2 regions of the Halalkalibacter sp. HAAS-P013 genome follow, and region 2 is predicted to be linked to the other one. Evidence: riboswitches for the same ligand, from Rfam matches in the RefSeq annotation. Region 2 holds a riboswitch; the other holds the start of a gene.
The links. A riboswitch is a leader RNA that binds a small molecule or an ion and turns the genes downstream of it on or off. The one in region 2 is predicted to bind thiamine pyrophosphate.
Positions count from the first base shown of each region.

Region 1: another riboswitch for thiamine pyrophosphate. It lies ahead of AC1FXP_RS06085 (LuxE/PaaK family acyltransferase); the one in region 2 lies ahead of AC1FXP_RS18755 (ABC transporter permease).

Region 1 is NZ_JBWQTU010000002.1:416,221-431,891, reverse strand. Features, by position in the region: gene dnaJ (molecular chaperone DnaJ) at 1-665, shown strand, start outside; gene prmA (50S ribosomal protein L11 methyltransferase) at 691-1,626, shown strand; gene AC1FXP_RS06095 (16S rRNA (uracil(1498)-N(3))-methyltransferase) at 1,684-2,436, shown strand; gene mtaB (tRNA (N(6)-L-threonylcarbamoyladenosine(37)-C(2))-methylthiotransferase MtaB) at 2,442-3,791, shown strand; TPP riboswitch at 4,031-4,134, shown strand; gene AC1FXP_RS06085 (LuxE/PaaK family acyltransferase) at 4,227-5,345, shown strand; gene AC1FXP_RS06080 (acyl-CoA reductase) at 5,342-6,817, shown strand; gene AC1FXP_RS06075 (ABC transporter ATP-binding protein) at 6,832-7,590, shown strand; gene AC1FXP_RS06070 (ABC transporter permease) at 7,593-8,360, shown strand; gene AC1FXP_RS06065 (ABC transporter substrate-binding protein) at 8,357-9,403, shown strand; gene AC1FXP_RS06060 (3-oxoacyl-ACP reductase) at 9,412-10,188, shown strand; gene deoC (deoxyribose-phosphate aldolase) at 10,330-11,004, shown strand; gene AC1FXP_RS06050 (redoxin domain-containing protein) at 11,147-12,355, shown strand; gene ymzB (protein YmzB) at 12,580-12,936, opposite strand; gene AC1FXP_RS06040 (hypothetical protein) at 13,486-14,139, shown strand; gene AC1FXP_RS06035 (Na/Pi symporter) at 14,243-15,181, opposite strand; gene AC1FXP_RS06030 (thiolase family protein) at 15,411-15,671, shown strand, end outside.
Region 2 is NZ_JBWQTU010000015.1:17,596-33,266, reverse strand. Features, by position in the region: gene AC1FXP_RS18825 (TRAP transporter small permease) at 1-185, shown strand, start outside; gene AC1FXP_RS18820 (TRAP transporter large permease) at 170-1,456, shown strand; gene AC1FXP_RS18815 (cupin domain-containing protein) at 1,487-1,765, shown strand; gene rpiA (ribose-5-phosphate isomerase RpiA) at 1,818-2,501, shown strand; gene AC1FXP_RS18805 (bifunctional 4-hydroxy-2-oxoglutarate aldolase/2-dehydro-3-deoxy-phosphogluconate aldolase) at 2,534-3,169, shown strand; gene AC1FXP_RS18800 (TetR/AcrR family transcriptional regulator) at 3,484-4,062, shown strand; gene AC1FXP_RS18795 (SDR family NAD(P)-dependent oxidoreductase) at 4,125-5,066, shown strand; gene AC1FXP_RS18790 (DUF1761 domain-containing protein) at 5,218-5,595, shown strand; gene AC1FXP_RS18785 (thiamine-binding protein) at 5,762-6,040, opposite strand; gene AC1FXP_RS18780 (alpha/beta hydrolase) at 6,399-7,676, opposite strand; gene AC1FXP_RS18775 (dicarboxylate/amino acid:cation symporter) at 8,373-9,599, shown strand; gene AC1FXP_RS18770 (Bcr/CflA family efflux MFS transporter) at 9,916-11,145, shown strand; gene AC1FXP_RS18765 (DUF4430 domain-containing protein) at 11,242-11,670, shown strand; gene AC1FXP_RS18760 (ECF transporter S component) at 11,673-12,188, shown strand; TPP riboswitch at 12,499-12,610, shown strand; gene AC1FXP_RS18755 (ABC transporter permease) at 12,674-13,447, shown strand; gene AC1FXP_RS18750 (ABC transporter substrate-binding protein) at 13,474-14,502, shown strand; gene AC1FXP_RS18745 (ABC transporter ATP-binding protein) at 14,521-15,264, shown strand; gene tenA (thiaminase II) at 15,292-15,671, shown strand, end outside.

The sequences.
Region 1 (15,671 bases), on a different contig from region 2:
CTGGTACAAAGCCAGAAACGTGTTCACATTGTGGAGGCTCTGGTCAATTAAATGTAGAGCAAAATACACCATTTGGTCGAGTCGTCAATCGGAGAGTTTGTCACCACTGTGAAGGTACTGGGAAATTCATTAAAAATAAATGTTCAACCTGTGGTGGAAAAGGGAAGGTACGTAAACGCAAAAAGATCAGCGTGAAAGTACCAGCTGGTATTGATCACGGGCAACAACTTCGTGTATCCGGTCAAGGGGAAGCTGGTGTGAACGGAGGTCCTCCTGGAGACTTATATGTTGTCTTTAACGTAAAACCACATGAATTCTTTGAGCGTGATGGTGATGATATTTATTGTGAAATGCCACTAACATTCGCTCAAGTTGCACTTGGCGACGAAATTGAAGTGCCAACTTTGAACGGAAAAGTGAAGCTTAAAATTCCTGCAGGGACTCAAACAGGCACGAACTTCCGTTTACGTGGAAAAGGTGTACCGAATGTTCATGGTCGGGGCCAAGGTGACCAACACGTAAAAGTTCGTGTTGTTACACCTAAGGATTTAACAGAGAAAGAAAAAGATATGATTCGTGAGTTTGCAAAGATGTCTGGTGGCCAACCAGATGAACAGAATGATGGTTTTTTTGCAAAAGTAAGAAGAGCCTTTAAAGGTGATTAATTAAAAACTGGAGTTGGTAGAAATGATGAAATGGTCGGAATTTAGTATTCATACAACAGAGGAAGCGGTTGAGCCAGTCTGTAATATTTTGCACGAAGCTGGCGCAAGTGGGGTTGTAATTGAAGACTCTATCGACCTTGCAAAGGAGTGGGGCGATCGTTTCGGTGAAATCTACCAACTCTCTCCTGATGATTATCCAGAAGAGGGTGTTATTGTAAAAGCATACTTCCCTGTTAATAGTTTTTTAGCAGAAACGCTTGATGAAATAAAAGAGTCAGTCAATGGGTTACTTGCTTATGATATTGATCTTGGCTCGAACAAAGTTCAAATAGCCGAAGTACATGAAGAGGAATGGGCAACAGCATGGAAAAAATATTACAAACCTGTAAAGGTGTCCAGCTCTATCACGATTACTCCAACTTGGGAAGAGTATGAGGCGTCGGAGGATGAAACGATTATTGAACTTGATCCAGGTATGGCATTTGGAACAGGAACACATCCAACGACCGTTCTTTGTATTCAAGCTCTTGATCAGGTGATCAAAGGCGGAGAAGAAGTTGTAGATGTTGGAACAGGATCAGGTGTATTAAGTATCGCTGCGGCAAAGCTAGGGGCAAAACGTACCTTAGCGCTTGATCTAGACTATGTAGCGGTTGAAAGTGCAGAGCAAAATGTCGTGCTAAATCAAGTGGATAACACCGTAACGGTGAAACAGAACAATTTACTCGAAGGAATCGAAGGACCATTTGATATCGTTGTAGCAAATATATTAGCAGAAGTTATTGTTCGTTTTGTTCAAGATGCGGCAGCGGTTCTTAAGCCAGACGGAATTTATATTACATCAGGAATTATTAAGCGTAAGAAACAAGAAGTAAAAGATGCCCTCACAAGCGGTGGATTTGTTATAGAAGAAATCGTTGAAATGGATGATTGGGTAGCCATTATTGCGAAGAAGAAGTAAGGCTTGACTAAAAAGGTAGTCCCTTTTTGATATCACTTTAAAATAAGGAAGATGAAGATGCAACGATATTTTGTTAAAAAAGAGCAGATGACAGACACAGCCGTTCATATCCTAGGTGAGGATGTTAAGCACATCTCAAAAGTGATGCGGATGGATGTTGGTGATGAGGTTATTTGTAGTGACAATCATTCTAGGACAGTGAAATGTCGTTTATCAAATCTTTCGGATAAGGAAATCATTGCCGACATAATAGAGACGCTCGATCCTAAAACAGAACTCCCTGTACAAGTAACGATTGCACAAGGTCTTCCTAAAGGAGATAAGCTCGATTTAATTATTCAAAAAGGAACGGAGCTGGGCGCTTTTGCTTTTCTTCCCTTTTCGGCTGCTCGTTCGATCGTAAAGTGGGATCAAAAGAAAGCTGGCAAGAAAATTGAAAGGTTAGAAAAAATTGCAAAGGAAGCCGCGGAACAGTCGTATAGAGAATGCATTCCTGAGGTCCTAAATGTTCATTCTTTTAATGACTTAAAACAAAAAATCTCTTCGTATGATGTAGTAATCTTAGCATATGAAGAATCGGCAAAGCGAGGAGAACAAGTTCAGTTGGCTCAGCAGTTAGCATCAGTTACGCTTGGGCAGAAAGTTTTAGTGATTATCGGACCTGAAGGTGGAATCACTGAAGAAGAGCTTGGTCAATTAACTGAACAAGGTGCTATTGCTTGTGGATTTGGACCACGGATATTACGTACGGAAACGGCATCTCTTTATGTGCTTGCTGCGATTTCGTACCATTTCGAATTAATGAGGTGATATTAATGCCTACTGTTGCCTTTCATACATTAGGTTGTAAAGTAAATCATTACGAAACAGAAGCAATTTGGCAGCTGTTTCATAATGAAGGCTATGAAAAAGTTGATTTTGAAGCAACTTCAGATGTTTATGTCATTAATACATGTACAGTAACAAATACAGGCGATAAAAAAAGCCGACAAGTGATTCGTCGTGCAATCCGTAAAAATCCTGATGCCGTTATCTGTGTAACGGGTTGCTATGCTCAAACTTCCCCTGCTGAAATTATGGCGATTCCTGGAGTCGATATTGTCGTTGGGACACAAGACCGTGTGAAGATGCTAGAATACATTGAGCAGTTCAAACGTGAACGCGAGCCTATTAATGGAGTAGGAAATATCATGAAGTCACGTGTTTATGAAGAGCTTGATGTTCCAGCTTTTACTGATCGTACGCGTGCTTCCTTAAAAATACAAGAAGGCTGTAACAACTTCTGCACATTTTGTATTATTCCATGGGCTCGTGGTTTGATGCGTTCACGCGATCCACAGGAAGTAATTAAACAAGCAGAACAATTGGTTCATGCTGGTTATAAAGAGATTGTCCTAACCGGGATTCATACTGGTGGATATGGGGAAGATTTGAAGAATTACAGTCTTGCTCGTTTACTGGAAGACTTAGAAAAAGTAGAAGGCTTGAAGCGAATCCGTATTTCATCAATTGAAGCAAGTCAATTAACTGATGAAGTCATTAACGTGATTGACCGTTCAAATAAAGTTGTGCGCCACTTGCACATTCCATTGCAATCAGGATCAAATACTGTGTTAAAACGTATGCGCCGTAAGTATACGATGGAATTCTTTGGTGAGCGTTTAGATCGTTTGAAAGAAGTTCTACCAGGGCTTGCTGTAACTTCTGATGTCATCGTTGGTTTTCCTGGAGAAACAGAAGAAGAGTTTCAAGAAACGTTTGATTTTATTGCAAAGCACAAGTTCAGTGAACTACATGTGTTTCCATATTCTAAGCGTACAGGAACACCTGCTGCTCGTATGGAAGATCAAGTTGATGAAGAGATTAAAAATGAACGTGTTCACCGTTTAATCGAATTATCTAATCAGCTAGCAAAAGAATACGCATCGCATTTTGAAGGGGAAGTGCTTGAAGTAATTCCGGAAGAGCGCGATAAGGAAAATAAAAATAGTGGTTTATTCATCGGATATACCGACAACTATTTGAAAGTAAAAGTTCCTGCTTCTGAAGAGATGATTGGTAAACTTGTAAAAGTAAAAATTATAAAAGCGGGTTATCCTTATAACGAAGGCGAATTCGTACGCGTGTTAGAGGAAGCTGAAACAGTACAAGTTGTGAATGGATAAAAAAGGGGCTGTCTCATCAGTCCGAAACTAGGCTGCAATGGATCCGTTGGCTATGCGCCTTGAGAGGAGAAAACCACTTCTTCCAAGGCTTTTGAAAGATGTAGCGACTCCGCATTGCTTCGGGGGCATCCCAAAAGGTCAAAAAACGGACCTTTTGGGATGCCCCTTTTTCACTGTTTGGGCAACTATAGCGATAAGACGTAATTAATGATATGATTTATTGAGTAACTATATTAGATTTTTACCGCTAGGGGAGCCAAAGTTGGCTGAGATTAAAGCATTGCTTAGACCCTTTGAACCTGAACTATGTAATCATAGCGTAGGGAAGTGGCCATCATTTTATCAGCTATATTTTTTTGAGAAAACATAGTGAAGATTGATGACCGCTTTCGAGATAGAAAGCGGTTTTGTTTATGTTGAAGAGGAGTGTAGAGATTGTTACCATCATATGAAACATTAAAACAAGAACTCAGAAAATTTATTAATCAACCTACTGCCAGCGATGAACAATTTAATCAAATGGCTATGAATGTTTTTCAGTTCCAATATAATCACAACCAAACGTTTCGAAAATTTTGTAGAAAACGTCGTGTCTCACCTAGAAACATCAAACACTTTTTAGAGATCCCTCCTGTCCCGATTGATGCCTTTAAATTAACAACTTTAACAAGTCATCCAATTGAGGAAACAGAAGCGTTATTTATGACAAGCGGAACAACGAATCCCGAAAAAAGAGGAAAAAACTATCACCGAGATTTAGACATCTATGATTTATCTATGAAGACCTTTTTTAAGTCAGCGATTATGCCTGATCTTGAAAAGGTGAAAATGTTTGTTCTTTTTCCAGAAGAAGAAGTGCTGCCAAATTCGTCATTGGCACATTATTTACATATTGCTAAACAATTCTTTGGAACAGAAGATAGTCTATACGTTTTCTCAAAAGGTGAATTTCAATTAGAGAAACTAATTGAAGAATTACGAAAAGCGGAAAAAAATGAGGAACCGCTTTTATTAATTGGAGCGACTTTTTCTTTTATCCATTTATTAGATGAGTGTCGGAATAAGAATGTGAACTTTAAATTGCCACCTAAAAGTCGTTTAATGGATACAGGTGGAGCAAAAGGACGCTCCCGAGAAATGGAACCGAATGAGTTTAAAAAAGAGATGAGCAAGCTATTTTCGTTACCTTTAGAATATTGTCTTAATATGTATGGAATGACAGAGTTAAGCTCTCAAATGTATGATGGAAACTTACTTCATAACGAAGTTGAGTATCATACCCCAACGAAATATGGACCCCATTGGGTTAGAACGGTAGTAATGGATATCGAACGAATGGAGGAGAAATCCTTAGGAGAAAGAGGGATTATCGTTCACTATGATTTGGCGAACTTGAATTCAGTTATGGGCATTTTAACAGAGGATATAGGTGTCAGTGCGGGGAATGGGTTTTATTTGTTCGGTCGAGCAGAAGGTGCAGAGGCGAAAGGGTGTTCATTAGCTGTCGAACAGTTTTTAGCTTCAGCTCAACAATCAAGGGGAGATTCAGTATGACGTTAAGCTTTGCATGTTATCATGTCCCCTTCTCGTGTGAGCAGGATTTTGCAGAAGCATCTATTCAAAAATTAGTATTTGATAATTATGACAAGAGAGTTGAACTCTCTGTTCCACAGCTCACTCCAGTTCTTATTCAAAAAGTCATGGACAAGCTGAAACAGCAGCAAATGGACTATGTAAGCACACTTCGGACGAACGATCTAATTGATGTGTTTGATCAAGCGATTGAAAAATGGTTAGACCCGGAGTATGAATTAAGAAAGTTAGCTGAGGAACTTTTACCGGTCATTACAGGCTATGATCGTGAAATGATTCGCTTATTTCTAAGCCGGTATTTGCGCCAATTTCGCAAGGTGAAACTACAAAGGATGATTGAAGAGGATTTTCCCAATCCTCTTGTGTTGGATGAATTTCGTCCGAGAAAATCAGGAGGGGTATGCCGAGCTTACGGCCCAAGTATTATCACTCATATCTTTTCAGGAAATGTTCCAGCCTTGCCGCTTTGGAGTTTGGCTGCAGGTATAATGTTGAAGTCAGCTACACTTGGAAAAGTATCTTCTTCTGAACCGTTGTTTCCCGTGTTGTTTGCTAAAACAATTGCAGACATTGATCCAAGGTTAGGAGATTCACTAGCAATTCTTTGGTGGAAAGGTGGAAATCAGTCACTAGAAGAGGTGAGTTTCCAATCAACTGATGCCGTCATTGCTTATGGTGGAAAAGAAACGATTGAAACAGTTAGGCAGAAAGTGCCTGCACAGACAAGCTTTCATGCGCATGGTCATAAGGTTAGTTTTGGGTTGTTAACGAAAGAGTGTTTACAGAAAACGAAAGCATGGCAAGCGGCAAAGCTTGCAGCTAGTGATGCTTCATGGTTTGATCAGCAAGGATGTCTCTCTCCGCATGTCTTTTTTATTGAGCGAGGAGGAGCATATTCACCGCGAGATTTTGCCCAAATGTTAGCGAATGAGATGGCCAATTTTCAGGAAACGCATCCTCGTGCCCGGTTAACAGAAGAAGAGCTACAATCAATAGTAAAACTACGGACATCGATTGAATTTGAGAGCTTTGACAATTCTGATCTTAGTCTTTTAAAAAGCGAGTATGGAACAGATTGGACCGTGGTCTATCGTGGACGAGGGGAAGATCATCAATTTCCGTTCTCTCCTCTTAACCGATTTGTCACCATTGTACCTATCGACAATGTAAATGACATAAAGGGCTATTTGAATCAAGTAAAGGGATTCGTACAAACAGTCGGAGTTGGGTGTGCACCTCAATCTTTCTCTTCTATTGTTCACCTTTTAGGTGGATATGGTGTCAATCGAATTTGTGCATTAGGCTCTATGCCGCACCCTGAACCTGGCTGGCATCATGATGGTCGGTTTCATTTAGCTGATTTAGTCAGATTTTGTGATGTAGAATCTACATTAGAAGAACAAATGGATTTATTTGATTTATTTAGAGATTAAGGGAAGTGACAAAGGTGACGATCATTACGTGTCGAGACATTACCCTGCAATTTAACAGAGACCAGGCGCCTATACTAGATCATATTCATTTAGAAATCCAAAAGGGTGAGTTCGTTAGTATCATTGGGAAAAGTGGAAGCGGGAAGACGACCCTTTTGCAAATGCTTGGCGGCTTGCTGACTCCGACAAAAGGTGAGGTTAACGTGTTAGGGCAGGTGATTTTTGAGCCACTTGATGAAATTACGTACGTGTTTCAAAAACCTGTTCTTCTAGAATGGCGGAATGTGATAGAGAACGTTCTCATGCCAATTGAATTAAAACGAAAACCTAGTCAACAGGATCTAGATAAGGCGTCGGAAGTACTTGCTTCTGTTGGTTTAGGTATTCATCAAAATAAGTATCCTCATGAATTGTCAGGCGGAATGATGTCTCGAGTAACATTGGCAAGGGCTTTCATGATGGAGCCTAAAATCCTGTTAATGGACGAGCCTTTTTCAGCACTAGATGCGATGACGAAAGAACAGCTTCAATTAGAATTGATGAAATTGACAAAGCAGTATAAGACGACTACCGTATTCATCACACATGATATTACAGAAGCAGCTTATCTCTCGGATCGAGTTATTTTGTTAGGTGGACAGCCAGCGCAGGTCGTCGAAGAATTACAAGTTCCTTTTGCAAGACCTAGACCAAAGGAGTTAAAGTTTGATGCCTCGTTTATTGAAATGGTGAAAGGCCTACATAACTCGATTGAAGGGTTAGGTGGTCATTGAAAATGAAAGTGACGAAAATCTATTCGTTTTTGCTATTTCTTTTTTTGCTTGTCATCTGGGAAGTGGTTGTTCATGTAAAAGATATTTCAAAAATTATCCTACCAGCCCCAACAGCTATTGGTGCCAACTTAATACAACATTTTCAAAGTGGATATTTTTATCCGCATATTTTAGCAACGTCTATTGAGGTGTTCGGTGGTTTCTTTGCGGGAACTGTTCTTGGGATTGGTCTAGGGTTTTTAGTTGCACAGTCCAAGACAACGCAAGAAATATTACAGCCGTATATCATTGCTTCACAAGCGATGCCGAAACTAGCGTTAGCACCTCTATTAGTATTGTGGTTTGGCTTTGGATATACACCAAAAATAGTTATTGTAGCCCTTGTTTGTTTCTTTCCTTTATTTGAAAGTACTGTGACAGGACTTTCTCATGTTAGTCGAGATAAATTGGCGCTTTTTCGATCACTAAAAGCATCACGAAGTCAAACTCTATTAAAGCTTCGACTTCCAACAGCTATGCCTTACATCTTCTCTGGATTACGTGTCGCAGTCGTATTAAGTGTTGTCGGAGCTGTTATAAGTGAATTTATTGGAGCGAATAAAGGGTTAGGTGCACTAATTATTGCATCTCAAGGAATGCTCGATACTACCTTAATGTTCTCTGTTTTTATTTTGCTTACTGTCAAAGGAATTATATTGTATCAACTAATCAATTGGATTGAGGTTATCTTTTTTAAAAAATATAGTTATTCTAGGGGAGAAATGAAATGAAACAATTTATCAAAAAAATCGGAGCTTCTTTTTGTTTTGCCGCACTTACTTTAAGTATTGCCGGTTGTGGAGCGGAAGAAGAACGAACTGAAGAAGAGAGTGAGGTTCAAGAAGAAGTTGCAGAACAATCAATTGAAAGAATAAGAATGGCTTCTTGGAGCCAACCGATTACCGAACAAGCCAACATTTACTTAGCAGAAGAAAGAGGTTGGTTTGAAGATGGGGGAATCGACTTTGAGTTCATTCCTGGAGCTGGCGGAGGAGATGCAGTTCGTAATATTATTGCTGGCAATGCTGATATTGCTTTTGCGAATGTGGAAGCAGTTCTATTAGCGCTTGAACAAGGGGAAGAATTGAGAGTGATCTATAACATTTATCCTGAAAATGTCTTTAATTTAATTTCACTCAAAGAAAGCAATATAACGAACATGGAAGATTTACGTGGACAAGATGTTGGCATATACAGTAGAAGTAGCGGAACGTATCAGAACTTGCTTGTTCTCCTGCATCAAGCTGGAATGAGCGAAGATGATGTGAATCTTATTGAAACAGGCGTACTAAATTTTGGACCATTAATGAATAAACAAGTAGTAGCAACAGCAGCAACTGATACAGGATTGTTTGATGCTCAGCGTAATGAATTAGGAGAAGTCGATGTAATTGAAGTGAAAGATGTACTAAATACTCCTGCTGATGTGTTTGTTGTTACTGAACAAACGTTCCAAGAAAGACAAGAAGCGCTCATTCGTTTTCTACAGGTGTATCGTGACAGTGTAGCATATACGATGGAGCATCCAAAAGAAGCGGCTGAAGTTGCTGTTACTGCTGCTATAGATGGTCAAGATGTTTATAGAAATATTGAAATTATCAACATCCGTAATGAAACATCAACGAATGAAGAAGTCGCTGAAAAAGGATTGGGTTGGTTGAACGTAGATATTTTACAAGAAGTAGAGGAAACTTATTATGAGTTAGGTCTACTAAGCGAAAGAGTAAATATCGAAAAAATTACAACGAATGAATTAGTAGAACAATTAAACTAGGTGATCGAATGGATATACAATTAGAACAAAAAGTCATCCTTGTCACGGGTTCAAGTCGTGGAATAGGGGCAGCTGTTGCAAAAAGCTTTGCAAAACAAGGAGCAACGATTATTATTAACTACTTGAACAGTAAAGGGCAGGCTGAGCAACTCGCTAACCACTTAATGGATACGTATAATATTGATGCTATGACTGTACAAGGAGATGTGACAAGCGAGTCTGATGTTAAAGAGATGATCGACAAAATAATAGCAGAATTTGATTCGGTTGACATTGTAGTAAACAATGCATTACATGCTTATACATTTGATCCAGATCAAAGAAAACTTGCTTGGGAACTTGAATGGGAGGACTATCAACGTCAAATCGATGGAGCCTTAAAAGGAACATATAATGTATGTAAGCATGTTATCCCTCTTATGAAGGAGAGGAAATCTGGAAGAATTATTAATATGATTAGTAATTTAGTTTATAGGCCGATCGTTCCTTATCATGATTATAATACAGCAAAAGGGGCGGTACTCGCATATTCTCAAAACCTAGCAGTCGACCTCGGATCATTTGGAATTACAGTTAATTGTGTTGCACCAGGCCTCGTCTATCCTACTGATGCATCTCGAACGACAAAAGAGGAAGTGAAGGAGCTTATCAAAGGCCAAACACCTCTACATCGGATTGCTAAGCCAGATGATGTTGTTGGGAGTGTGTTATTTTTTGCTAGTGGCTGGTCATCTTTTGTTACAGGCCAATGTATGGTCGTTGATGGAGGTTTTGTGATGAAATAAATGAGTGAAATGACGAGGAAAGAGAGACTATAAAAAGACTAATACTTTCATTCAATACGTACATAGTAGAAATTTCTCGTCGCTCATGTACTTCTATGCTATTGAAGGACAAATAACTATGTAAAGAGAGGATGTTAACAATTGAGTAAGTCAATTGCGAATCTAATTGATCATACGGCATTAAAACCAGATACAACGAAAGCGCAAATTGAAACGCTATGTAGGGAGGCAAAAGAATACCAGTTTGCATCTGTATGTGTCAATCCTACATGGGTAAAGCTTGCTGCAGAGTTATTAATTGAAGCAGAACCCGTAAAGGTATGTACGGTAATTGGGTTTCCGCTCGGGGCATCGACAACAGAAGTGAAAGCTTTTGAAACAACAAATGCCATTGAAAATGGGGCAACAGAGGTAGATATGGTTATTAATATTGCTGCTCTAAAGGATAAGAATGATGAACTTGTTGAAAGAGATATTCGTGCGGTGGTAGCTACTGCAAGAGGGAGGGCGTTAACAAAAGTCATCATTGAAACGAGTCTCTTAACGGATGAAGAGAAAGTACGTGCATGTGAGCTAGCGGTAAAGGCTGGAACGGATTATGTGAAAACATCCACTGGGTTTTCTACTGGTGGTGCAACGGTAGAAGACATTGCTTTAATGCGAAAAACGGTTGGACCAGATATTGGTGTAAAAGCTTCAGGTGGCGTTCGTGACCTTGCAGGTGCAAAAGCAATGGTCGAAGCAGGGGCTACTCGTATTGGTGCTAGTGCGGGTGTGTCTATTGTGAATGGAGAGCAAGCAAATACTGATTATTGATTTGAAGGACTTCTTCGGGGTTGTCTCAAAAGGCCAAAAAATAGACCTTTTGAGGCAACCCTTTGTTTTATCTGGTAGAAACAATTTTTTTGACATTTGCTATTAAATGATAGAACCTAATTAGTGAAGGTGGTGGATTCAGATGGATGGTATTTGGACAATTGGTCCGTTTATTATTAAGCAAACTTGGCTTTCGTTAGCAATTATGCTTATAGTGGGATTGTTCTTATCGATTCAATTAGTTAAAGGGCTTTACCAATCTCAAGAAGCAAGAGAAGTGTATTGGAATAGTTTTATTTATTTTTTTATTGTTTATCAGTTTTCATCCCTTATTGTGTATCCGATGATTGCTATTTCTGACCCTATTGCTGTACTTGCAATGCCTAGTGGAACAAATGAATGGATGATAGCTTGGGGAGTGGTAGCTATCTATGTTTTTTGGAAAACGAAGAAAGAGAATATAAGTAGAGTGACTGTTTTTCTTCCGATTTTTGTTAGCTATCTCGTCCTTGAATCAATTTACTTTTCGTTTTATCCTTTCAGTTCAGACGGACACCCGGTTAGTCTTTATCAAACAATCATTAACCTCATTTTGTTGTTCTTTTTTTATTTTCAGCAGCAAAAAAAGATCAGTGCTCAGTTGATCTTCATCCGATTAGCCGTGTTGTATGGAATGGCACTAGGTGTTTTAACTCTCATTTTTCAAGTTAGAATGTTTGATGCCGCTGTTCCAAGTTGGTTTTATTTCTTAATTTGCTTAAGTGGGTTAGTTGGTTCTAAAAAGATCAGACCAAGTGAAGGGACTATCAATAAAAATACAAAAAAAGGTTTGTTCACCTTATTACTTCTTACCTGCATACACGGATGGGGGTTACTAGGGGGCCTAGATGAAGCAGTGATGGTGGGAGGGAGTGAAGGGACAGTAAAGATTGCAGTTGGGCAAACAGCTCCGGAGTTCGTGTTGCAATCGTTTGAGGGAGAGGAGATCTCGCTTTCTGATTTTAAAGGGCAAAGAGTTATGATCAACTTTTGGGCAACATGGTGCCCTCCTTGTAGAGCAGAAATGCCCGATATGGAGAAGTTTTATAGAAATCATGATATTGTCCTGCTTGCGATTAATGGAACGAATACAGAAGTCTCCCGTGATCATGTCAAAAATTTTGCGGTCGATCTCGGTTTAACATTTCCTGTTCTTTTAGATGAACTTGGTGAAATAGCTTCTCTTTATCAAATTGGTCCGATGCCAACGTCATTATTTATTGATGAAAATGGCATGATAACAGACATTCATATAGGAGCAATGAATGAAGAAATGATGGGTAGGAAACTTCAGGAAATGAATGATTCATGAATTTCATTTAAAAAGGCTGTCTAAAAGGCCAAAGAACGGACCTTTTTAAAGGATTGCAATGGGGCGTCCTAAAAGTCCGGAACAGAGGTGGCAATGGCTCCGTTCGCTACGCGCCTTGAGAGGAGAAAACCACTCCTCTCAAGGCTTTTAAAAGATGTAGCGACTCCGCACATTGCTTCGAGGCTTTCTACAAGGTCAAAAAACGGACCTTGTAGAAAGCCTCTTTAATTAGGGTAAATTTCATATAATGCTTTTTCAGTTTCAAGTTTTAATCCGTTATTTTCCTTTGTCGTAACTACCCTGCCAAAAAGGGGAATTTCATAGGCGTTTTGTGGTAGGTCTTTCATTCCTTCAACACTTTTAATGCTGCCCTCGCCATGTAGAACAAGTTCCTGACTAGGAATGTAATCGTCAATATTTGAAACGTTTTTTACAACAGAAATATGATCAAGTTGCAATGTGACTTGATCAATATCAAAAATCTGCTGCAACCCCGTAGATAGCTCGTTCTTTCGAATGAGCAATGTCTCTCCTTTATGAGACTCGAACCACTCTGATAATTCATGTAACTGTTGAGTCATAATCAACCTCCTTGGTGTCTATTCGTACTTTTCCCTGTTCATAATTTCTTCATTCTTTTATTGGGATGAAAAACAAATAAAATTTCATGCAGATAAGAGGGGTATCCAAAAAGGTTTTTGACTTATGAAGTGACCCCGAAACAATGTGAGGGGTCGCTTCATCTTTTAAAAGCCTTAAGAGGAGTGGGTTTCTCCTCTTAAGGCGAGTAGCGATTGCCACCTCTATTCATGGCTTTGAGGCAGCCCCTTCTCTTGTTTTAACGGGGGAGTTAAAACGCTTTTTTGGTTGTATAAATTAAAGAGTTTTTGCTACTTTGTAAGGAATGGGGAAATATTCAAGACTTTTCCTGTAACTAATGGAAAAAGAGAATAGTTTTGTTCAGAAATTATTTTAGTCCAACCGATCGTTACAAGCTTTTTACTAACTCCTAATTTTGGAATGACTCTTTCTAAATATTCGAATGGGATGTAGATCATAATAACTTTTGTCCTGAACAATAGGTTTGGGGCACCGGGCAAGAAAATCGGAGGTGCATTGCCATCGATGGAATGTTATTCTTCATTGTTTTTGTGCTTGTTGCCATAGTAGGTGCACTTGCATACTTCTTTAGGGCAAGACCTGAACCAGCACCAGCGCCTGTTTATGTTGGTCGAGCAGAAACAGCAAATTATGATTATGAATCGTTTAAGGAGGAGTTTGCATTGGAAAAAGACGCAAAAAAGATCATTGAGCATGTGACTGAGGAAGCTGAAGAGGAAATTGGAGTAGAGTTAGATCCGCTTAAAGGACATTTAGAAACGATGCAGTCTACACTAAGCCAACTTCAATCAACTCAGCAGCAAGCTAACTCAATGATTACTTCTGGACAAGACCAACAACAAACAAATCAATTATTACAACAATTGCAACAAATTAGCAATCAAGCGCAGCAACAACAACAGAAAACGTTCCAAGACCTTCAGCAATCTATCCAACAAGCAACACAAATGTTAGGGAATGTGAGTCAATCAATTCAGTCCATTAATGTCTTGAATCAAATGGCTCAGCAAATCAATCAATCGCAACAACAATTGCAGCAGCAAACTCAAAGCCAACAGCAACAGCAACAAGAGCTGCAGAAATTACAACAAATGCAAAACCAACAAGGGCAAGGACAATCTAGTCAAGATATGTCTTACAGCCAACAGTCTTATCAAAACTAAATGACAAAAGGGTACCACCTGGTGACATGTAGAAGCCACTGAAAGAGGTGTGAAAGTCGACCTTTTTCAGTGCCCTCAACAATGTTAGCAGGTACCTTTTCCCTCAAGCATTTAACTTATCTACGTGTAACCATTCCACAAACCTTGAGAAATAAGTTACAAAAGGTAGTAAAATGATCGAGCAAATCACATTAAAGATAAGGCTAGCATGAGCAAGTTGCATCATTGGTATCGGTGTGAGACTGCTTGCTAATGTACTTAACCACCCTATAAGGGGAATGAAAAGAAGAACACCAAACACATTTAGCCAAATATTCGCATAAGCAACAAGCTTTGCACTACGCCCTGAACCAATGCTAGCTAAGTATGCCGTGACACAAGTCCCGATATTTGCTCCTAACATAATAGCGATACCAGCTGGAAGATTTAATACATTATCCGTCATAAATCCCATTGCAATAGCTGTGGTCGCTGTACTTGACTGAATGATAGCTGTCAGGACCGTTCCGATGCCAATCCCAACTAATTGATGTTCATTTGTTAAATCAAAAAATGAATGAATGGAGGGAATCGATGATAGCGGATAAGCTAATGTTTCTAATCCATCCATAGCAATAAAAATGCAAGCAAGTCCAAAAGATAAACATCCTAAAGAGTATGTTTTTTTGTTGGGAATTACTAAAGAGACTAGACCGATTACCAAGAGAGGTACGATTAACATGGACAAATCAAGTGCAAGTAATTCTGTTGTCATGGTCGTCCCAATATTCGCTCCTAAAATGATTCCGATTGAGTGACGGAAGGCAAGAAGCCCTGTAGCCACAAGGCCAACAGTCATGATGATGATGGCTGAACTACTTTGAAGGATTGCTGTGGCAATCGCACCAACGACTAACCCTTTCCATGCTGAATCCGTTAATCGGTGTAACACTTCTTTAAATTTCGCTTGTCCGATTTGAAATAGTCCTGCTCTCATCACAACCATCCCAAATAAGAACAAAGCAATAAATACAGCCAACAACGAAAATAATTCTTTAAACACTCCGATCACCTCTCTATTCAATCTATGGACGAAAGTGAACAAGCATGACAGAAATCATTAAAAAAGAGAGAGTGTTTGATTGAAAAGTTTAATTTATAGTGAAAAATGAGTTACTTTCTAATCAGTATGTATATTAAACAAGAGAATCATATAACAAGTGATTTCAAGATACATTTACATAAGGACATTTATTACAGTTGTAAAGGACTATTATAAGGGAGGGAAGTAAATGGGCAAACGTGATGCTGTGATTGTCAGTGCTGTTCGTTCAGCTATTGCTAGACAAGGAGGAGCATTAGCGCCATTACAAGCACATGAATTCGGAGCAATTGTATTACAGGAGGTATTAAAAAGAGCGAACATTGATCCAGTAGAGGTTGATGATATCATACTTGGCAATGTTTCAAGTGGTGGTGGAAACATCGCTAGACTAACAGCTTTACAAGCAGGCTTTCCTTTTTCTACAACGGGATTAACTATAGATCGACAA
Region 2 (15,671 bases):
TAACAGCCTTAACTACATTCTGGGACTATAAGTGGGTTTCATTACCGGCAATGAAAATGGGGTACGTGTGGCTTTCTTTACCAGTTATGAGTATCACAATGGTGATTTATCTACTGTCCCATATTACAGGTACGGTGAAAAAAATAGCAGCAGGGGAGGGGAATGAAAAATGGGGTTCATCTTAATTGCACTTTTTCTAGTTTTGATGTTTATTGGCGTGCCTATTGCATTTGTTATTGGGATTGTCGCTTTGCTTGGGATCGTAAACATTCCCTATATTCCTGAAGTGTCTGTCCCAGTGAAAATGCTCAATGGCCTTAATTCATTTGTCTTATTAGCAGTACCATTGTTCATTCTAGCTGCTAATCTAATGAATCATGGTCAAATTTCTCAAAAATTAATTAATTTCTCACTTTCGATTGTTGGACATATTCGTGGCGGTCTGGCCCATGCCAATATTTTAGTATCCATGATTTTTGCAGGGGTTTCGGGGGCATCTCAAGCTGATACTGCTGGTGTAGGTAAAATCCTAATTCCAAATATGAAAAAGCAAGGTTATGACACGGAGACAGCGGTAAGTGTTACGGCGGCTTCTTCAACCATTGGTGTTATTATCCCTCCAAGTATTCCGATGATCATTTTTGCTGGATTAACCAATGCATCAGTTGGGGCATTGTTTCTCGCGGGGATTATACCAGGAGTTCTTGTTGGAATCGGGATGATGATCTTAATTTACTATTATTCGATTAAACGAGGGTATCCAAAATATGAGAAAACGTCGTTAAGTAAGTTTTCTAGATTGTTAATCGATACGTTACCAGCTCTATTTACGCCAATCATATTAATTGGCGGTATTGTAACCGGTTTCTTTACAGCGACGGAAGCGGCGGCATTTGCTTCTTTGTATACATTATTTGTAAGTATGTTCTTCTATAAAACAATTAAAGTGAAGGATTTACCAAAAATATTAGTTGATACGTTAACATTAAGCTCCCTATCGTTGTTTGCTTTAGCAGCGGCTAGTGCATTAGGAGAATTAATGAGTTACTATCGAGTCTCAACTTGGGTACAAGAATTTTTCACTACGAATATCGATAGTAAGTTTTTATTCTTAATCATTATTATTATCTTTTTCTTGTTTATCGGAACATTTATGGATGCGATACCAGCGATGATTTTATTTATTCCTGTCATTTTACCAGTTGCTCTCATGTACGAAATAAGTCCTGTTCTTTTAGGGTTAATTACGATCATGACATTAGCAATCGGTCTTATCACCCCGCCGTATGGTTTATGTTTACTATTGGCTGCAAAAATAGGAGATCTCTCAATTGAAAAATCATTTAAATCGGTTATCCCGTTTATAGCAGTTATTCTTGTTGTACTTGTATTTGTAGCATTTTTCCCAAGTATTGCTTTCTATATCCCTAAACTATTTAATCCAACTCTGTTTTAGCTAAAGTTAGTATGAAAGGAATGTGAGATAATGGTAGAAAGAGAAGTCTTAACACATGAAGGATCGTTAATGGTCGTAAAGGTTGGTTTAAAAAAAGGTTTTTATGGAGATATAGACCAACATGTTCATGAGCAGGTTAGTTATATTAATAAAGGTTCTGTTGAATTTGAAGTGGGTGGAGTAAAGTCAATTCTTAAAGAAGGCGATGTACAGTACATTCCTTCAAACGTTAAACATCGTGTGAAAGTTCTAGAGGATTGTATTATTCTCGATGTATTTACACCTATTAGAGAGGATTTAGTTGGATAAAAAGAAAAGAGGAAGAGAGATCTTTCTCTTCTTTTCATAAGGAGAGGTTCGATTGAACAATCAAGTAGAGATGAGTAAGAGACGTGCAGGGGAAAAAGCAGTTAAGATGATAGAAGATGGGATGATTATTGGGCTAGGTTCGGGGTCAACAGTCTACTGGACTATTAGACGAATTGGAGAACTTGTGAAAAAAGGAATGAATATTAAAGGGGTCCCGTCCTCGATTCGGACAGAAGGATGGGCTAAACAATTTGGTGTTCCCTTAACAGATTTCTCAGAGGTTACAGAGCTCGATCTAGCAATAGATGGTGCAGATGAAGTCGATCCATCTTTCAATTTAATTAAAGGTGGAGGAGGTTCTCTAGTTAGAGAAAAGATTGTTAATGCAGCCTCAAAAAAGGTCATAACAGTTGTTGATGAAACGAAGATGGTTAACACTCTCGGTGAATTTGGTGTGCCGATTGAAGTCGTCCCATTTGGTTGGGAAGTTACAGCGTGGCGTCTATCGCAGATGGGCTGCCGCTGGGATCTACGAGAAAGAGAGAATGACATTTACGTGTCTAATAATGGTAATTTTATTTTAGATTGTCAATTCGGGTTAATTGAAGATGCAACTAATCTTCATTGTCAAATAAAACAAATAGTTGGTGTTGTTGAAACGGGACTTTTTATTGGGATGACAGATCACGTGATTGTCGGAAAAGACGATGAAGTTCAGGTTTTAAGAAAATACTAAGTTGTTAATAAAAGATGGGTGGAGGAGAAAAGGTGAGTTTACTACAAGAGATAAAAGACAGTGGCGTGGTCGCCATTATTAGAGGAGCAACCGTTGATAATATTGTTCCAATTTCAAAAGCTCTCCGTGACGGAGGGGTAAAAACATTGGAGATTACAGTTGAAACTCCAAACGTACTATCTCTCATTGAAAAGGTTTCTAAGGAATTAGATGATGTGATTGTGGGTGCAGGTACCGTTTTAGATCCTGAAACGGCACGAGCAGCGATTTTGTCAGGGGCAAAATTTGTTTTTTCTCCAACAGTTAATCCAGAAACGATTCGAATGACAAAACGTTATGGTGTAATTTGTATTTCTGGAGCATTAACACCGACTGAAATTCTAACCGCTTATGAGAGTGGGTCTGATGTAATCAAGGTGTTCCCGGCAAATGTATTTGGACCGACCTATCTAAAAGATGTTCACGGTCCTCTTCCTCATATTCCTCTTATGCCAACAGGAGGAATTAATTTATCGAATCTATCTGAGTATATTAAAGCAGGAGCGGAGGCAGTAGGTTTAGGAAGTGCGCTTGTTGATACAAAACTAGATATGAACGAGGAAACGTTAGTAGAGTTAACGAGGAAATCAAAAGAGTTTGTTAGTGCGATAAAGGAAGCACGTAGTTAAAACATAGAGGCAATACACTTAGTGTGTGTGTTGAATATGTTAGTTGAAGTAGAAAAGAAGTGAAAGAGGTCAAGCTCATTCAAAAGCTCGACCTCTTTTATTTTGTTCCGACAGCAAATTAATGAATAGGACAGAATATTAAGCAGTTCCGTCAGTAAATCCCCCGTTTTCGACAGAGTATCATTCAAGTTGGACAGTAAGAAGTTTCATGATCAAAATTTCGAGACACTAATTGCACAATTTTCGCTTGAAATATCCATATATTCACATTACAATTTAACTAACCAGTGGTTAATTAAATTAAGGAGGAGATTATGTCACCCCGCAAACCAACTTCTCAGGAACTCACGAAAGAAATGATCATAAATGAAGCTCGAACTCAATTTGTTGAGAAGGACTTTCATCAAGTATCGATGCGTAGTATCGCTAGACAGCTTGGGTGTAGTCATGGTGCAATTTATTATCACTTTCAAAACAAAGCAGAACTATTTTATGCGGTGATAAAAGAATATTTTCAGAACTTGAATAAGCTCATGGAAAAAATTGTTCATAGTCCTGGTGATCCCCAGGTTAAGCTTCAAAATATTTTTCTTCGTTTTATTGAGTTTGGCTTAAATAATCAAAGTCAGTATGAACTGATGTTTATGATGAGAAATAACGAGGTAGATGGTTTATCACAAGAAGCTGCAAATCTTTGTTATCAAAAATTCGCCCAGTCAGTTCAATCCTTATCAGATATTCAATTAAAGATTAATGAAATTTATTCAGCGTTTATTTCGTTACATGGTTTTGTGTCTCATTATCGTGGATATGTAGCAAATTTTGAAGAAGCAAAAGACGTTGCTCACTTACACGTAATATTTATTGCTAAAGCTCTAAGTCAACCTTCTTGATGTTAGAGCATATATTTTTAGTGTTATTGACCAGCGGTTAATTAAGAGGAGGTTAGATGGGAATGAAAAAAGCATTAGTTGTTGGGGCATCAGGTGGAATGGGATATGCGTTAGTTCATGAGTTACTCTCAAGAGGGATTGAAGTAGTGGCTTTTTCAAGAGGAAAAGAAAAGCTCGAATCTCTTTATAAGAACCTATCCAATGTAACCATTTTTCCTGGGAATGCATTAAATCAAGGTGAATTAACGCGAGCAGCTGATGGTGTTGATGTAATGTTTCATTCCGTGAGCTTCCCATATCCAGATTGGGATGAAACTCATCTCCCTTGTATTGATGTTATGTTAGAAGTGGCAAGAGCTCAAAAGGCAAAGGTTGCATTGGTAGATAACGTTTACGCTTATGGTAGACAAAGCAAGGAAATGGTGACCGAGCAGACGAAGAAGGAGCCGCATGCGAAAAAAGGAAAAATAAGATTAGAGATGGAAAATCGATTGAAGGAAAGTGATGTGCCGACGTTGATTGTTCATATGCCTGATTTATATGGGCCCAATTGTGGAAATACCATTCTCCACGAAACTCTCAAGAACGTCGTAAAAAATAAAAAAGCAAATTTCATTGGAAGTACAACCGTAGGTAGAGAATATCTCTATAACCTTGATGGAGCAAAAGCGATGGTCGAATTGGCACTTCGGGAAGAAACATACAATCAAAATTGGAACGTTCCATCAACACATCCGATAACAGGAGAAGAGTTGATGACCATTATAAGAGACATCACAGGGTACAAAAAAGCGGTTAGGTCAGTATCGACTAATATGATTCGTATTATCGGTATTTTTTCACCTTTTATGAGGGAAATGGTGGAGATGATGTATTTAACTGAACAGCCAGTGATTCTTAGTGGTGAGAAATATGAAAAGGAAATAAAATCATTGCCTCGGACTTCGTACAGAGAAGGCATCGAGGCGACAATTAATTGGATGAGGGAAAAGGAAACAAACTAGGATTTTATTTAAGCAAAAAGGCCATCATTTGTGATAATATATTCAAGTAATAGGAATGGGATAAGAGTGAATAATAATAAATTCACCAATTCATTGATGACAAAATTACCTCTGACCTGTGATTCATAAAAAAGTGAAAGTAGGGATCTATGTGATATTAGCAGTCTTAACTGGAGTCATAATATACATGGTAAGTGGAATGATCTATTATTCAGTGTTAGGAAATCGATGGGTAGATCTATTAAATATTAAGCCCGAACAACCCAATTATGGGATGTTAAGTTTTGTGACGTTATTCACCTCTATTGTATTGTATGGCGTGCTACAATTATCACAAGCTCAAACCTTAGTAGATGGAGCATTACTTGGTGGTGGAGTAGGGATCATAGTAGCTCTTGCCTATGCTAAAGACTTTATCTTTGGATTAGGAACAAATAGTAAAAAACCTACAACGATTTATTTGATCGCAGTAGGATATCATTTCATTGCTCTTACAATCATTGGAACGGTTATGATGTTTTTTATTTAGTGATAGCTTTTATGGTGTGATTCTTCTCGTTGCATAAGGGAGGAATAACGGACAAAATTAGCTACCGATAATGGTTGCGCGGCACAAAAAAGTGCGCTCGGGATTGAAGCTCATTTTTTGCCCGAGCGTTTTTGTATACAAATGTACTTTTAATTACTTGTTATTTCTAATATATTTTATCTTCTATCGCGACGCCGCTTGGTTTATAATGAACCTTTATATTCGTGATGCACTCAGGTGCACCTCCAATAAAATGTGCTTCCTTAATTACTTCAAATACTTCTTCTAACTCTCCTTCAATAACGGTTTCCATTGGACCAATATGAAATTCAAGTCCTGATTCTTTCACTAAATTAAGTACTTCGGGGATTATTCCACCAGTATGCATATCTTTTCCATTTGGTAAAATTTGAAATCCAGCTGTAACGGTAGCCATTATTTTCATCCATCCCTTCTGTATCGTTTTTACGAGTAATCCTTCTTCGGTTGCTTAACTAGTTTCTCAGAGTAGTACTCTTATTTTGAGTGTCGAAAGGTCAAGTAGGGAGGTCGATGACCATACTAGCTTCGGTCACTTTTTTCATGGTGCATTATAACCAACTCCTTTCATATGTGTAATAGTCATATACCCTATTTGTTTTTTTGTAAAACGCTAATATAATTACGATATGGATATTTTGAAGAGTAAATCATTGTCGTTATCGTTGATCAGCAGTCATTCTTTGTACGTAGCCGATCATTGGTTAAGTACTTCACTATGGAAAAATTAGGATGATGAACTACCAAAGGCATCTCTTTGGTAGTTATTGATGTTGATACATAAACCGTTCCATATAATACATAAATACTTGGTTGTAGTAGCCTGAGAAATATGTATTGCTCGCATGACCTGCAAGTGGAAGCAATATTAAAGCAGATTTCGATTTTTCGGAATAGGTTTGGTTGAATTTTTTTGATACAGATTGATCGACGAAACCATCGTGAGTTCCCTGGTAGATTAAAGCTGGCGGACTATCTTCTGTCACTAAAAGGCTTGGGTCTATTAACTCCCTTCTACCATCTATGCCGGATTTTTTTGATAAACCGTTGGCTGGATAAACAGATATAATTCCTTTTATTGTAAGGTGTGGATTTAAGACGTTGTGTTGTCTATTTTTTGATCCTAACCCAACAGCATTCGCTATTTGCCCCCCTGAGGATCTTCCGGAGATAAACACTGAATCTAAATTGGCTCCATATTCCTCATGGTGTTCTGCTAAATAGTCTGTAAAAATGCCAATGTGACGAACCATATCATCAACGAAAAAGCCGGCAACTTTATTTGCGGGCACTTCGAGAAATTCAAAAAGCCGTTCTTCGTTACTGAGACCATGTTGCACATCAAATACGACATAACCGAGGCTTGCAAAATGTTTATTTATTTGCGCTCTGTTTAAGTGCCCTTTATCACCTGCCGTCCAAGCTCCACCATGAATTCTAATTAATACTGTATGGTTCCCAGGAAGTTCCTCATGTCCTTCAGGTGGCATATATGCATCAAAGTGAAGCCGAATCCCTTTGTCAATGCCGGTTGTTCCTTTGAAATAGAGAATGTCTTGCTTTACTCGATGATCCCCCGATGATGCACCGAAGAAATAATCAGGCAGCAAAAAAGGAGTATTTGAAAAGTACTGTTGCTTTTCTACTGGTATGATATCGGCTGCTCTTACACCAAATTCTTTCATATAGTTAGATTCAACATCTTGGATCGTCGCAAGTGTTATCACTAAAGGTAAGCTGAAAATAACAGTTAATGAAAGCCCAATGATGATAACTGTTGCTTTCACGAATGCTTTCGTTTTTTTTTGCAACATTTTTAATATGAGCATTGAAATAGTGAAAAAAATGATACTGAAAAATAAAGAAGTTGTCGGAAGTACCATCTCAATTTTATTAGCGCTTCGTCCTGTAATTAATTGATACGCTAAATAAATTCCTAGTGCTAAAGAAGCAATTAGTAAAATTTGAATGGTAATCCTCAGTGTATGGTTTATTTCATGTGATGAAGCTTCGTCTGTCTTGTTGATAGTTCGTAATTTCAACACGGCTAAAACACCCCCAAGAACGAGGAGAGATAAAAGCAAAGTTATTGAAATAACACTGCGTGATGTTGTGTTCAAAACATCTTCAGACGCACTTCTATTCAGTAAAGGTAGGAGCAGCATTGAAATAATAGTAAGAACTAAATAAATATAATCTAAGCTTCTGTGTTTAGTTTGAAATAGCGAGGCAGTGACGTTTCCTAATAGTGTAATGAGCAGGAGTACTCCGGATATATTCCACAAGCTATGTGAAGCCTTCGTTATGATGTAAATGAGGCCTAGTAAAATGGATGCACAATTGGCGATGATTAATGCTTTTATGAAAAAGTGTAAATATCTATTGTTATGATTTGGCCTATTTTCCATTTGGGTTCTCCTTATCGGAAGAGTGAAGTATGTCTAAAGTAGGTAGTGCTAAATTTGATGAAGCACCTTTTCATTTTTAGCTTCTTATTTATAATAAATACCCATTATTTCAATTCTAAAAAGTGTGGCGGAATTGCCTTAGCGTGTTTCGATAGAAAGTTAAAGCGTTTGGACAGTAAATGAGCGAAGTTAGACAGTAAAGAGATTACGTAAGATTATATTACAAATAAAGTTGACGTGACGTAAATTAAATGGAATCATAGTATTTGTCGAAAAAAACTGGCAGCATCTAATGAGAGTTACGACATCATGAAAGAGAGGAGTAGAAAAATGGGATTAACAAAAAAGATAATTATTGCACTTATCCTAGGGGTAGCTGTAGGGCTTGGATTTAATTTATTTGCTCCTGGAGTTTTTGCACCTTTAGACACTTATGTATTGACACCGTTAGGGCAAATTTTCTTGAAGCTTATTACAATGTTGGTGGTGCCACTTGTCTTCTTTTCGATTGTCCTTGGGACAGCTGGAATGGGTGATACGAAAAAACTTGGGCGTATCGGAATTAAGACAGTCGGGTTTTATTTGCTTTCTACTGTTGTTGCACTATGTATTGCTTTTGGAGTAGCGTTAGCCATTCAGCCAGGACAAGAGGGGTTAATGGGGACTGAAGAGGCCAATTTTGAAGCAACAGAACCGCCTCCCGTCATGGAGACGTTATTAAACATCATTCCAACAAATCCAATTGATGCATTAGCGACAGGTCAAATGCTGCAGATCATTTTCTTTGCTATTTTTGTCGGGTTTGCTCTGGCACATCTTGGTGAAAAGACAAGTGGGATTTACAAATTGATTGAGCAAGGAAATGAGATTATGATGTTCCTTGTTACGATCGCGATGAAGCTTGCGCCATATGGAGCCTTTGGTCTGATTGCATCAGCCATTGGAAAACTAGGTTTAGATGCCTTGTCTTCGATGGCAATGTACATGCTATGTGTCGTGCTAGCGTTGGTTCTTCATGTATCGGTCGTGTATTCGGGTGTCGTTTATGCCTTAGGAAAAATGAACCCACTTCATTTCTTTAAAAACTTTGCACCGGCTATGACGGTGGCGTTTAGTACATCAAGTAGTAATGCAACGCTTCCGCTATCCATGAAAACCGCTCAGGATAAATTAGGTGTGTCAAAGCCCGTATCTGGTTTTGTACAGCCACTTGGGGCAACGATTAACATGGATGGTACGGCGATCATGCAAGCTGTTGCGACGGTGTTTATTGCGCAAGTATTTGCTGAGCCATTATCAGTAGGGGCGTTAGTGACCGTTGTATTAACGGCCACACTTGCTAGTATCGGAACGGCGGGAGTCCCTGGAGTTGGGATGATCATGCTTGCCATGGTTTTACAATCTGTCGGATTGCCAGTTGAAGGAATTGCGCTAGTGTTAGCCGTTGATCGAATCCTTGATATGCTTCGTACAGCAGTTAACATTACTGGAGACGCAGCATGTGCTGTTTTTGTTGATCGTAGCGAAGGTGAAAAAGATAAGGTAGAAACAGCGTAAGAAAAAAAGCGTTATGATTGGTGATTTATTCATGGTCATAACGCTTTTTTATGGCTAGATATAATAAAGACACCTATTACCATTTTCAGAGTAAAGGGTGTCATGTTTAAGTAAGTGTTATTTTCTTACAAACATTGGCAAGTCAGTGTGTCCCATTCCACGAACGTAAACAAATAAGTTGCCTTTGTGATTGATGTTATTTGATCTTTAGACTTTTTGTATTATACTTTGATAAGTCGACGTTACTTGTAACATTCAAATTTATTTACATAGGTTATGAGACTTTAGAAACTTTAAGGAAAGGTGCTTTTTGTTTATGTTACAAAATCCAACGGGGAAAGAACGTTTAGGGCTAGCTTTCTTACTCGGGATGCTTGCGGTATTAGGGCCACTAAATATTGATATGTATTTGCCGAGTTTTCCTGAAATTGCTGATGATTTAGGAGCTCGTGCCTCACTTGTTCAGCTTAGTTTAACTGCATGTTTACTTGGTCTTGCAGCAGGTCAGGTCGTTGTTGGACCAATTAGTGATGCACAGGGGAGAAAAAAGCCGTTATTGATATCCATCTTTTTATTTGCGATTTCATCCTTGCTTTGTGCGTTAGCTCCTAATATTTACATTCTGGTCGTAGCTCGCTTTTTACAAGGATTTACAGCAGCGGCGGGAGTAGTGATCTCACGTGCTGTAGTCCGTGATGTTTTTAGCGGACGTGAGTTAACGAAATTCTTTGCGCTGTTAATGGTCATCAATGCAGTTGCACCGATGGCGGCACCAATGGCTGGGGGAGCGATCTTGCTCTTGCCATTTGCTAATTGGAGTTCGATTTTTTACTTTTTAAGCTTGATTGGTCTTTTCATTGTATTGGTTGTAGCGCTAAAATTAAAGGAGACGTTGCCTCCGGAAAAACGAATTCCTAGTACAGTTGGGCATTCTGTTCGGACAATGGGAAGCTTGTTTAAGGATCGATCTTTCATTGGGTACGCATTAACGGTTGGTTTCATCCATGGCGGAAGTTTTGCTTATGTTGCTGGAACTCCTTTTGTGTATCAAGGGATTTATGATGTGTCTCCTCAGGTATTCAGCGTGTTGTTCGGCATTAATGGGCTTGCTATTATTTTAGGGAGTTTTACTATCGGACGCTTAGGTGGAATTGTTCATGAAAGAAGTTTGTTACGTATTGCGGTAATCATCGCGGTAAGTGCTACGTCTTTCCTGCTAGTAATGACCATCGTTGAAGGACCACTGGCAACACTCGTAATTCCAATCTTTATTTATATGACTTCCATGGGGATGATCACAACAAGTACCTTTTCTTTGGCGATGCAAAATCAAGGCCACCGTGCGGGTAGCGCGAGTGCGGTGCTAGGTACGCTTTCCTTATTCCTCGGCTCAATGGTTTCCCCACTTGTTGGGATTAACGAAACGACGGCGGTACCGATGGGAGCCATTTTGTTTTTTACTTCAATGCTTGGGGCTATTGCTTTCTTTAAGCTGACAAACATGCAGCAGGTCGAACCGAGTGTAAAAAGGAAGGTAGGAGGATGATGCCAAAAGGCTGTTCACCCGGCCTATATGTCTTGAATACATGCTTACAAGTAACGCGGACAAACTACTATTGATACAAGTTTAGGAGGAATGGGAATGAGATATTTGTTTTCTATTTTATTTGCAGTTTTGCTCACGTTAACGGGATGTGGAGCAAACAATGAAGCGGTGGAAGAACCGGTTCAAGAGGAAGCTACTGAGGAAGTACAAGAAGGGGCAGAGGGTGTAGAGGAAACCTATGCAACGATTGTGATAAGTGAAGAAGAACCTGAAAATATCCTAAGTGAGGATACGGTATCGTTCGAACAAGGACAAACGCTTATGGATGTGATGGATGAACATTATGACATTACAACAGCGTATGAAGGTGCGTTTATTTCAGGAATTAACGAAATTGAAGCAGATGATGAAACATCAAGTTATTGGCTCTATACGATCAACGGAGAAGAAGCGTTAGTAGGGGCAGCTGAATACGAACTTGAACATGGAGACTTGATTCATTTTCATTACGCTTCGATTGAATAGGCATGTCAATTCGCCGAATTACGTTGCTAGCCATGCTCAGTGCCCTTTGTGTGGTTGGCCGAATGGCTTTTGCTCATATTCCTAATGTTCAACCGGTTACGTCCATTATTATAATCACAGCGATGTTTATGGGCCCGGTCAATGGCCTCATTCTAGGTTTTGTCAGTACGGTATTAACGAATATGACATTAGGAACAGGCATATGGACCTTTTGGCAAATCATTTCTTGGTCCGTGATTGGGCTTGTCTCAGGCTGGATGGGAAGAGTTCATACAAAGTGGGGCATCCCTTTCCTTGTTCTAATCATGTACGCAGGATTTTGTGGTTATTTTTATGGATTTGTCATCTCACTGAATATGCTGTTCATTAGCGATCGCTTTATAGCGTATTACTTAGCTGGGCTCCCATTTGACACAAACCATGCGATAGGGAATATGATTTTCTTTTCACTCCTTTATCCGATCATGAGCAGGATTTTTGTTCATTATTTAAAGAAAGGTCCATTTACATCCATATAATGCGAAGTGTTAGAGGGCTTTTGAAAAGTAAGATCTTTATAACAGAGGGAAAAGGGTTAAGATACACACTGTATGAGACGGAAATCGTTAGGATTTTCGTCTCATTTTTCAGGCTTTCTAGGAGAATTGAGTCATTATGAAGCAGATGAAAGCCCGTTCGCTGTTATAGCAAGGAGAAAAAGGTTCACATGGGTCAAGACGAGTGATTGCTCCATTCTGACTTAGGGGGGCTAATTGTATTAAATAGTTTGAAAGAACGGAATATTGCACAAAGTCAAAATGTGTGATAAGCTTTCTTAGGAAAAATTATGAATAGTAATAGGGGAGCTATGAGGTTGGCTGAGAGGATATCCCGATGAAGATATCGACCCTTTAACCTGATCTGGGTAATGCCAGCGGAGGGATGTTTATTAGAATTACATGTTGACATGTAAAGTCTACACGCCTCTGTGGTGTGTAGACTTTTTTTGTGAAAGGAGGGTTTCATGGAACGTTTGCGTCAGTCGATCTGTTCAGCTGCTCCAGCGATCATCGCCATTATTATGTTTCTTGTCGTGTGGGAAGTGGCTGTGTGGATTTGGGACGTTGAAAACTGGATCTTACCAGCGCCAAGCTTGATCGTTCTTACGTTATTTGACACGTGGCATCTATTACCTGAACATATCTGGATGACCACAAAAGAAGCGCTGCTTGGTTTCTTATTAGGAATTATCGTTGCGTTAGTAATGGCTTTTATTTTAGATTTTTCACCGCTTTTACGTAAAAGTTTTTATCCGATTCTCTTATTCTCGCAAACGATTCCTATAATAGCGATTGCACCTTTGCTCATTATTTGGTTTGGATATGGAATTTTGCCTAAAGTTCTCGTCGTCGCATTAGTCACTTTTTTTCCGGTAGTCGTTAGTCTCGTTGAGGGACTGCAATCAAGTGATCGCGATATGATCCGACTTGTTCGGTCGATGGGGGGATCGCACCTGCAGGTATTTTCCTCTGTTAGGTTCCCGCACGCATTACCTTACTTATTTACAGGATTGAGAATTGGCGCTACATATAGTGTATTGGCAGCGGTGATTTCAGAGTGGGTCGGTGCAAGTTCTGGATTAGGAATTTATCTAATCAAAGCTCAAAGCTCGTTTGCGACAGATAGGGTATTCGTCGTTATTGTGCTTATCTCACTATTGAGCTGCCTTTTATTTTTAGTTGTTGTCTTACTCGGCAGACTCATGATGCCGTGGAAACACAAGTCTCAAAAAAAATAAACGAATTAAGTTGAGGAGAGAGTTCGATGTCAAAAAAGCTAAGTGCATTTTTGTTTTTCATTATCATGCTTGCGTTAGTTGGTTGTAACCAAGCAGAAGAGTCAAGCCAAGGGGAAGCAGTTGAATCTGAAGCAGGGGAAGAGGCACCGTCCGAATCTACAGAGTTAATGGAAGCAACGTTTATATTAGATTGGGTACCTAACACAAATCATACGGGTATTTATGTCGCTAGAGAAAAAGGGTTCTTTGAAGAGGAAGGGATTGATTTAACAATTATCGAACCAGCCATGGAAGGTGCCGTACCAGTTGTAGCAGCAGGACAAGCTGATTTTGGGATTGGATCTCAGACAGGCGTTACAATTGCTAGATCAACCGGTATTCCAGTCGTTTCGATTGCTGCAGTCATTCAGGAGCACACATCTGGTTTTGCTTCTCCAGTGGAAAAAGAGATTACTTCACCAGAGGATTTTGAAGGAAAGACATATGGTGGATTTGGAGGTGCTGAAGAAGAGGCGATTTTGGAAACCGTATTAAAACAGCATGAGGTTGATCCTTCTTCGGTAGATAATGTCATCGTTGGATCTGCTGACTTTTTTGCTAATACGAAAAGAGACATAGATTTTCAATGGATTTTTTATGGGTGGACAGGAATTGAAGCTGAAGTTCGTGGTGAGGACATTAATATGATTTATCTGAAAGATATTGATCCTGTCTTTAATTATTATTCGCCGGTTATTTTTAGCAGTGAAGCTGTGATTGAAGAGCAGCCTGAGTTAGTTGAAAAATTTGTAAGAGCTGTCTCGAAAGGATATGAATTTGCGATTGAGCAGCCATCAGAAGCAGCGGAAATCTTAATTTCAGCTAGCCCAGAAACAAATGAAGAACTGATTCGTGCATCACAAGAGTGGCTAAGTCCACGCTACAAAGGGGATGCAGAAAAATGGGGCATTCAAGAGGAACATATTTGGAATGATTTTTCAGAGTGGCTGCTTGAAGCAGGTTTGATTGAAACAGAAGTAACAGAAGAAGCGATGACAAATACGTTCTTGCCTTAATGAAAGGTTGTAGTCGATATGGAAATCAGCATTCGTAATCTCTGTCATTCGTTTGACGGGCAACCTGTCATCAAAAGAATAAACCTTTCTCTTCAAAAAGGTGAATTTGTTTCATTAATTGGACCAAGTGGTTGTGGCAAAAGCACCTTGTTTAATCTCATTACGGGTCTTGAAGTTCCCTATGAGGGAGAAATTTTATTTGACGGTAAGGATATGAAAGGGAAACGTGGGCATAGCAGTTATATGATGCAAAAGGACTTATTGTTCCCATGGAAAACTGTACTTGAAAATGTCCTTCTAGGTCCTAAGGTAACAAGACACCAAACAGAACAAGCAAAAGAAGAGGCCCTTACTCTTTTTCCTTTGTTTGGTTTAGAAGGATATGAGCAATATTATCCGGATGTGTTATCAGGAGGAATGAAGCAGAGGGCTGCGCTACTACGAACGTTCTTGCATAAAAAAGAACTCATGCTATTAGATGAGCCTTTTGGCGCGTTAGATGCGTTAACTCGTGAGAAAATGCATAGTTGGCTTTTGCATATATGGAGTCAAATGCAACGGACAGTCTTATTTATTACACATAGTATTGATGAAGCAATCTTTTTATCAGACCGTATTTATGTGTTAGGACCACGTCCTACTGAAGTCATACTAGAAGTAAAGGTGCCATTGCCAAGACCAAGGAAAAAGGAAATGACCGTCACTCCTGAATATTTAGAGTTAAAAAGGCAATTGATGAACGCTCTGTACGAAATGAACTAAATAGATGATGAAGAGAGGATGAATGATATGAAATTTTCAGAACAACTTCGTAAAAAGGTAGACTCTATTTGGAATGCAAGCTTTGAGCATCCATTTGTTACAGGAGTAGCTAATGGCTCATTGCCAATCGAATGTTTCAGTTATTATGTGCAACAAGATTCCTTTTATCTTTCGAAATTTGCTCAAGTACAATCCATTGGGGCTGCGAAAGCACTAGACTTTCATACGACATCGCAAATGGCATTTCATGCTAAATCAACCTTTGATGCAGAGCATATGCTACATGAAGGATTTGCCAAAGACTTAGGATTAGAAAAGAATAACGAAGGTCATATGGCGGCTGAACCTGCTCCGACGGCAGTAGCCTATACGAACCACTTGTTTTCTGTTGCGTATAAGGGTTCTTT